2 regions of the Bradyrhizobium zhengyangense genome follow, and region 2 is predicted to be linked to the other one. Evidence: predicted binding sites of a transcription regulator. Region 2 holds the regulator's gene; the other holds the start of a gene.
What was found. Region 2 encodes LexA, which represses DNA repair genes until DNA is damaged. Its sites were predicted from a motif close to TGTTCNNNNTGTGTTCNG; they were not measured.
Positions count from the first base shown of each region.

Region 1: a site for LexA is predicted at 2,221-2,238, ahead of L6639_RS20440 (DUF3072 domain-containing protein). Genes of this name have one in related genera too.

Region 1 is NZ_JAKLTZ010000005.1:62,384-66,016, forward strand. It holds gene L6639_RS20420 (Do family serine endopeptidase) at 1-941, shown strand, start outside; gene L6639_RS20425 (hypothetical protein) at 962-1,201, opposite strand; gene L6639_RS20430 (hypothetical protein) at 1,200-1,562, shown strand; gene L6639_RS20435 (DUF6496 domain-containing protein) at 1,575-1,841, opposite strand; gene L6639_RS20440 (DUF3072 domain-containing protein) at 1,918-2,184, opposite strand; gene L6639_RS20445 (hypothetical protein) at 2,300-2,509, shown strand; gene L6639_RS20450 (hypothetical protein) at 2,534-2,743, shown strand; gene L6639_RS20455 (hypothetical protein) at 2,779-2,979, shown strand; gene L6639_RS20460 (hypothetical protein) at 3,051-3,281, opposite strand; gene L6639_RS20465 (hypothetical protein) at 3,377-3,580, opposite strand.
Region 2 is NZ_JAKLTZ010000003.1:555,118-558,750, reverse strand. It holds gene L6639_RS13270 (hypothetical protein) at 1-148, shown strand, start outside; gene L6639_RS13265 (molybdopterin molybdotransferase MoeA) at 327-1,538, shown strand; gene lexA (transcriptional repressor LexA) at 1,715-2,416, shown strand; gene L6639_RS13255 (hypothetical protein) at 2,575-2,781, shown strand; gene L6639_RS13250 (hypothetical protein) at 2,973-3,407, shown strand; gene L6639_RS13245 (ComEC/Rec2 family competence protein) at 3,418-3,633, opposite strand, start outside.

The DNA.
Region 1 (3,633 bases), on a different contig from region 2:
TCTCCGACCAGAAGCCGCGGATCGGCGACTGGGTGGTCGCGGTCGGCAATCCGTTCGGCCTCGGCGGCACCGTGACGGCCGGCATTGTCTCGGCCAGCGGCCGCGACATCGGCAACGGCCCCTATGACGACTTCATCCAGATCGATGCGCCGATCAACAAGGGCAATTCCGGCGGTCCGGCCTTCGACATGAACGGCAACGTCATTGGCGTGAACACGGCGATCTACTCGCCCTCGGGCGGATCGGTCGGTATCGGCTTCGACATTCCCGCCTCGACCGCAAAGCTCGTCGTCGCGCAGCTCAAGGACAAGGGCGCCGTCACCCGCGGCTGGCTTGGTGTGCAGGTGCAGCCGGTGACCGCGGAGATCGCCGACAGCCTCGGCCTGAAGGCGGCACGCGGCGCGATCGTCGACAATCCGCAGGATGGCAGCCCGGCAGCGAAGGCTGGCATTGAGGCGGGCGACGTCATCACTGCGGTCAATGGCACCGCGATCAAGGACTCCCGCGATCTGGCCCGCACGATCGCCACCCTGGCGCCGGGCACCTCGGTGAAGCTCGACGTCGTCCACAAGGGCGACAGCAAGACGGTGACGCTCGCCCTTGGCGAGCTGCCGAACGAGCGGCAGGCCAACGCCGGCGACGGCAAGACGCAGCAGACCCCCGGTACGCCGCGTCTCGGCCTCAGCCTGGCGCCGGCCGGCGAAGTCCAGGGGGCCGGACAGAACGGCGTCGTGGTCACCGAAGTCGATCCGCAGGGACCGGCGGCGCAGCGTGGCATCCAGACCGGCGACGTCATCCTCAATGTCGGCGGCAAGCCCGTCGCCAATGTCGGCGAGGTCCGCTCCGAGCTGGCGCAGGCCAAATCGTCCGGCAAGAACAGCGTGCTGTTGCAGGTGAAGAACGCCGAGGCGACCCGGTTCGTCGCGGTGCCGCTCGCCTGATCTCGAGCTTGACGGCAAATTCAGAAGGCGGCCTCCGGGCCGCCTTTTTCGTGCGCCTCCCGAGATACCCACAGCCCATCGATAACATTCTCGTTAACGGCAGCAATGGTGACGGGTTCGTCCGAAAAAGCCGCGTTCGCCCGGCAGACTTCGAAATGTTGTGCTTCGGCGGCAATGACGCCGCAGAGGCGAGTGGAACTTCGGACGTCCGGCTGATTTGTGGAACCGGCCGGTGGTTCGCATTTGATCGGTGCCGACATGGATCGATTGAAGCTCTCGCTGAAGCTTGCGCTGCTTGTCGCGCCCTTCGTGCTGTCGACCGGAAGCGCCCTGGGGCGCGACGACGGTCGCTTCACCGACTCGCCGCTCAAACCCTGGTTCGACAGTTTGCGCAGCCATATTGGTCCGTGCTGCTCGGATGCCGACGGCGTTGCCGTCGCCGATCCCGATTGGGATTCGTATAATGGCCATTACCGGGTGCGGCTCGATGGAGTTTGGGTCGAAGTCCCCGACGAAGCCGTGATCACCGAGCCGAACCGGGCCGGCCGCACCATGGTCTGGCCGGTCAAGACGGTGTTCGGCGTTTCGATCCGCTGCTTCATGCCCGGCAGCATGATCTGACGGCGGCCGGCGTCACCGCCTGGAAGATTTACGCTTCGAGCTCTTCTTGCTCGTCTTCTTCTTGGACGTCTTTCGCTTCGACGCCTTCTTCGGCACCTTCTTGCCCTTCTTGCGCGCCTTCGACAGGCCGATCGCAATCGCCTGTTTGCGGCTCTTCACGCGACCGCCGCGTCCGCCGCGACCGCTCTTTGCGGTGCCCTTCTTGTAACGCCGCATCTCGCTCTCGACATCGCTGCCGGAGCTACGTGAATAGCGGCGCTTCTTTGCCTTCCGTGCCATCAGCTCTCTCCCATGGCTCTGGACGAGAACAGGAGTGCTGACCCAATGTTCCAAAAACGCTCAGCGACAGAACTCCTCAGAAAGAGTTCGCGAGCTCGATCTCCGCTTCCAGGATTTGGATGCGGCGTGCGGCTTCGGCGAAGGACAGATCGCGATCGTATTGCGCGGGCTGGTAGGCCTCTTCGCTCAGCCGCTTCAGCCGCAGACCCTGCGCCCGGGTCATCTGTTCCATCAGAAAAGCCTTGGCGTCCGGAAAAGCCTTGGCGTTCGCAAAAGCCTCGGCGTCGGGAAAAGTCTTGGCGTCCAGAAAAGCCTTGGCGTCGTATTTACCCTGAACCTGCATGTCACCTCTCCATCCTGAATTCCTGGCTTGACTATATGTTCTTATTTTGTTCTAACAAGCCATGGACAACAGAATTAATGAAATTCGACGTAAAATCAGCGCCTTGAGGCTGGAGATGGCCGATGTCGAAGCGTCTGTGCGCGATCTTGTCAATCGCGACCGCGATTGCACCGAACGAGCCCAGGCGCAGATCGACCTGCGCCGGAAAATCAACCTGCTGGTCAGCGAATGGAAGGCGGCGGGCGGCGGCGAGGTGTTGCCTGACATCCGCAACCGGGTGCGTCTCCGTCCGCTGAAGAACGAGAGCAGGCCGGTACGCCGCTGAGGCGTTCGTGGAGGGAGGCCGGCCGTGGAGGAAGACCCGGACACCTACCGGATTCTGAGACTGCGCGCTGAGATCCTCGAATTGGGCTCCGCTATCAGGCAATTGCAGCGGGAAGGCCTCGACGACGCCACCGCCCAGCTCCTGATCACGCGCAAGCGGGCGCAGCTTGATCATCTCATGAAGGCGAGCTCTACAGTCCACCCCCTTAACATCCCTGACATCCGACGCAGCTAAAGCGGTCGCGCAACGCGACATGCCGGAGCCTGTCCATGCCGGATGCCGAAATGACCGCCCTGCTGCAGGCGGTGCTCGATGAAGTCTGTGCGGACATACCCGCGTGGGATACGGCGACGCGCGAGCGAATTGCCGCGAGACTGCGCGACGTCGTCCGTTCGGGGCGCAGCTCGGTCGACGAATTGAAGCAGGCCGGTCGTGGTGCGCTGATCCGCGCGCCGACCATGTGGCCCTGACAAAATGCTCAAGCGCTCAAGCAAAGGGCCCCGCTCTCGCGGGGCCTGAACGCCGGAACTCGCTTGCAACCTTACTTGGTGTTGCTCGGAGCGCTCTTGTTGTTCGTCATGCCGCTCTGGTCGGTACCCGGGTTGGTGCCGCCTTGTGGGGTCGGTTCGCTGCCCTTGGACTTCATGTTGGCGCCCGTCGTCTGCGACATGGACGAGTGATGCTTCTTATGCGACTTGGCCTGTGCAGCGAACGGCGCGGCGGCGAGACCGGTTGCCAACATCACGGCGAGAGCGAGCTTGATCGTCTTCATGTAAGGGAACTCCCTGAGTTGAATTGACGCAGGAGCCAACCTCCATTTGCCGCAGGAGTTCCGAATAAAATCGCCGCGCGAGTTTCACGCTCGCTTTAGGAGTCCTTGTCCTCGTTGAGGATGAACACGACGCCCGTCAACGAGGCACCGATGGCAAAAGTCGTCACCATCGTTGCGACAAACACATAGCCCGCCGCACGGCCGCCATGGTTCAGCAATTCTACAACCGCGGGATTGGTCAGAATGAGTGCGAGCGTGAACACCAGGCCGAGTGCCGCGCCCATCATCGCATGGGTCATCAGCTTGATCACGCCGGTGGGAGAGATCAGACTTGACGAACTGTTTGGCGACC
Region 2 (3,633 bases):
TTCCGAGCTTTCCGCCAAGCTGATGAGCAAGGCGGCCGACTTGAAGGCCCAAGCCGATCCTATGCCCGACAAGGATCAAGGCCCCAAGGCTCCCGACGTCGCTGAAGACGGAAACGCGGCAAGGGCAAATCCCATTACGCGGTCGTAACGCTGCGCGCAGGCTGCCTGTCCTCGTGTCGGTCTGCCGCGCCTTCCGGATCACGTCGCGGACACCAGCCCTGCCCGAAGCGTAAGCTTCGCGGCAATATACCCCCTTTTGCCTCGGCCTCTCCGCTCGGCTAAAACCTCGCCGACCGAGTCCTTCGATCTTGTTGCGGGAGTACGCCGTGGCCCTGATGCCGGTTTCCGATGCGCTTGCCGCCGTGCTCGCCGGTGCAGAGCCTTTGGCAGAGGAAATGATCGCACTGGATCAGGCGTTCCATCGCGTGCTCGCGCGCGACGTTGCCGCGCGGCGGACGCAGCCGCCCGAGGCCATGTCGGCGATGGATGGCTATGCCGTCCGCGCGGCCGATGCGGCGAAGGTTGATGCACAGCTTACGGTCATCGGCGAGGTCGCAGCCGGCCGCCCGTTTGCTGGAACAGTCGGCGCTGGCGATGCCGTACGGATCTTCACCGGCGGCGTCGTTCCCGCCGGCGCGGATGCGGTCGTGATCCAGGAGGACACCATCGCGGACGGCAAGCGCATCACGATCAAGGAAGCCGCCGTCACCGGGCGGCACATCCGCCCCGCCGGGATCGACTTCCGCGAGGGTGAGGTGCTCCTGCACAAGGGTACGCGCCTGACCGAGCGCGACCTTGCGCTCGCCGCCGGCATGAACCACCCGCAGCTTGCCGTCCGCCGCCGTCCGAAGGTCGCGATTCTCGCGACCGGCGACGAGCTGGTGATGCCGGGCTCGACGCCCGGCCACGGCCAGATCGTCTATTCCAACGGCTACGCCCTGCACGCCCTCGCCCGCAGCGAGGGGGCCGACACCATCGATCTCGGCGTTGCCGCCGACACGCTTGCCGCCACCACATCGGGCATCCGCCGCGCGCGCGAATCCGGTGCCGACATCCTGATCACGACCGGCGGAGCGTCTGTCGGCGACCACGATCTGGTGCAGCAGGCGCTGACGAACGAAGGTATCTCGATGGCGTTCTGGAAGATCGCGATGCGGCCGGGCAAGCCGATGATGAACGGGCAGCTCGGGCCGATGCGCGTGATCGGCCTGCCCGGCAATCCCGTGTCATCCTATGTCTGCGGCTTCCTGTTCCTGGTGCCGCTGATTCGCGCGATGTCGGGCCGTTCAGTGATTCATCATCGCCGCGAACGCGCCGTGCTCGGCCGCGACGTCAGCGCCAATGACCAGCGCGAGGATTATTTGCGTGCGCGTCTGGAGACGCGGGATGACGGCACGCTCGTCGCTCTTCCCGTCAATCACCAGGATTCCTCACTGCTTGCGAATCTCGCTGCGGCACAGGCACTTCTCGTGCGCGCCCCGTTCGCGCCGAAGGCCGAAGCCGGCACGCCTTGCGAGGTGTTGCGACTGCCCGCGTGAGCGCGTCGTTCGCAACCGTTCCGCGAACTTTGCCGCGTTCACGGTAAATTAAGCAGTTGCGGAACATGTATCGAACATATAGTGTCCGTTCATGATTTGTTTCGAGCATGTAGCGGCTTATTGCTGAATTCAGCGTCTCGGAATCGAACGACATCGTCAGGGGGATTTTGGTCGAGATGTTAACGCGCAAACAATACGAGCTCCTGCGGTTCATCAGCGAGCGATTGAAGGAGAGCGGCGTGCCGCCCTCCTTCGACGAGATGAAGGATGCGCTCGATCTGCGCTCGAAGTCGGGCATCCATCGCCTGATCACCGCGCTCGAGGAGCGCGGCTTCATCCGCCGCCTGCCCAACCGCGCCCGCGCAATCGAGGTGATCAAGCTGCCCGAGCTCCAGGCGGCCGCCGGAAGCCGCCGCGGCTTCACGCCGAGCGTCATCGAGGGCAATCTCGGCAAGGTGCGCACGACCTCGAGCCCGCCCGCCGACGAGGGCGAGCGTCCTGTCGCGGTTCCTGTAATGGGCCGGATCGCGGCCGGTACGCCGATAGAGGCCTTGCAGACGCGCAGCCACACCATCAGTGTCCCGCCCGACATGCTCGGCGCGGGCGAGCACTACGCGCTCGAAGTGCGCGGTGATTCCATGGTCGACGCCGGCATTCTCGATGGCGACATGGCGCTGATCCAGCGCAACGAGAGCTGCGACACCGGCGATATCGTGGTGGCCCTGATCGACGACGAGGAAGCGACGCTCAAGCGCTTCCGCCGCCGTGGCGCTTCAATCGCGCTCGAGCCGGCAAACGCCGCTTACGAGGTCCGGATCCTGCCGCCCAACCGGGTCAAGATCCAGGGCAAGCTGATCGGGCTGTACCGGAAATACTGAACTCGTCCCGCGCTCGCACCTGGCGAGCACGCCCTTAAGATTGGAGCGGACGATTGTCCGCTCCGGCTGGATAGTCCTTCAGGTTCTGCACAGATTATCCGGCCCCCTCTTCGGCGCTACATCCCCGGCACGCCACAACGAAGACCGAGGAGACCGCCATGCGCAAAATCATTCTGAGCACCGTCGCGATGGCGCTGATCGCGGCATCAGGGTCGCAGGCCATCGCTGCGCAGCCGCAGCATCGCGTTCGCAAGGCGCCACAGGCCACGACGAGTGAGCAATTCCGCAATGCCCGCAACGCCGTCAAGCAGCAGGCGCAGTCGGCCTGGCCGTATTCGGGCTGGTCGGCACCATCAGGACGCTGAGAGCGAAGTCTCCCGAATGCACAGGAGCAGGCTTTGTTCCTCATCGGCGCGGGAAAGATATTGTGATTGCAAGCCGCGGATCTGAGCCGCAGATTTGCCCCCAACATCGCATATGATTGCAAGCTTCCACTCTGATAGAGGCCTGCGCCTCAGAAGAGGCGCGGTGCTCTATCGCTGATGAGGAGCACCCGATGTGTGACTATAGCCTGCATGCCGTCGCGACGCGTCCCGCAGAAGTCGGCGAGACGATTGTCACGACAACCTTCCGCGGCACCTCGACGCGCGGCTTCGCCTCCGAAGCCGACATGTCGGTCGCGGTCTGCCTGCTGCCGGGAACGGAGCTCGCCTTCGCCGACAACGTCCGTTACGACAACAGGTGGATCTGGACGCGCACCATCAATTCGCGCGTCGGCAAGTTCGGCAAGGTCGATCCGCACATTCCCGATCGTCATCACGACGCGATCGAATTTCCCGATGGCAAATATGTGCTGGTGACCCAACTCGTCGAAGGCCAGCGCGCAACCGTGCTGCAGCTGCCGGTGACCCAGCCGTTCGGTGAGCGCGAGCATAAGCCGCAAGTGATTTCCGATATCAGTCCGACGCCTCCGCGCCTGCCGATCGGTTGAACCATCGGTTCTAATCCTCGGCCTGAAGGTCGGCCTCCGACGGTGTTGCGTCCTTGGAGCGCGGAGCTGCCGACCGCGGCACGAGGGTCAGTTCGAAATCGCCATCGCCGGCCGCCGCCGGCGACCAGGGGCGGTTTGCGCCCCTCGCCCTCACCGACTGAATCGCAAAACCGTCGCCGCGGGGTGTCAGCGCCAGCGCACCCTGGCTCACCAGACGCGGCCGGTC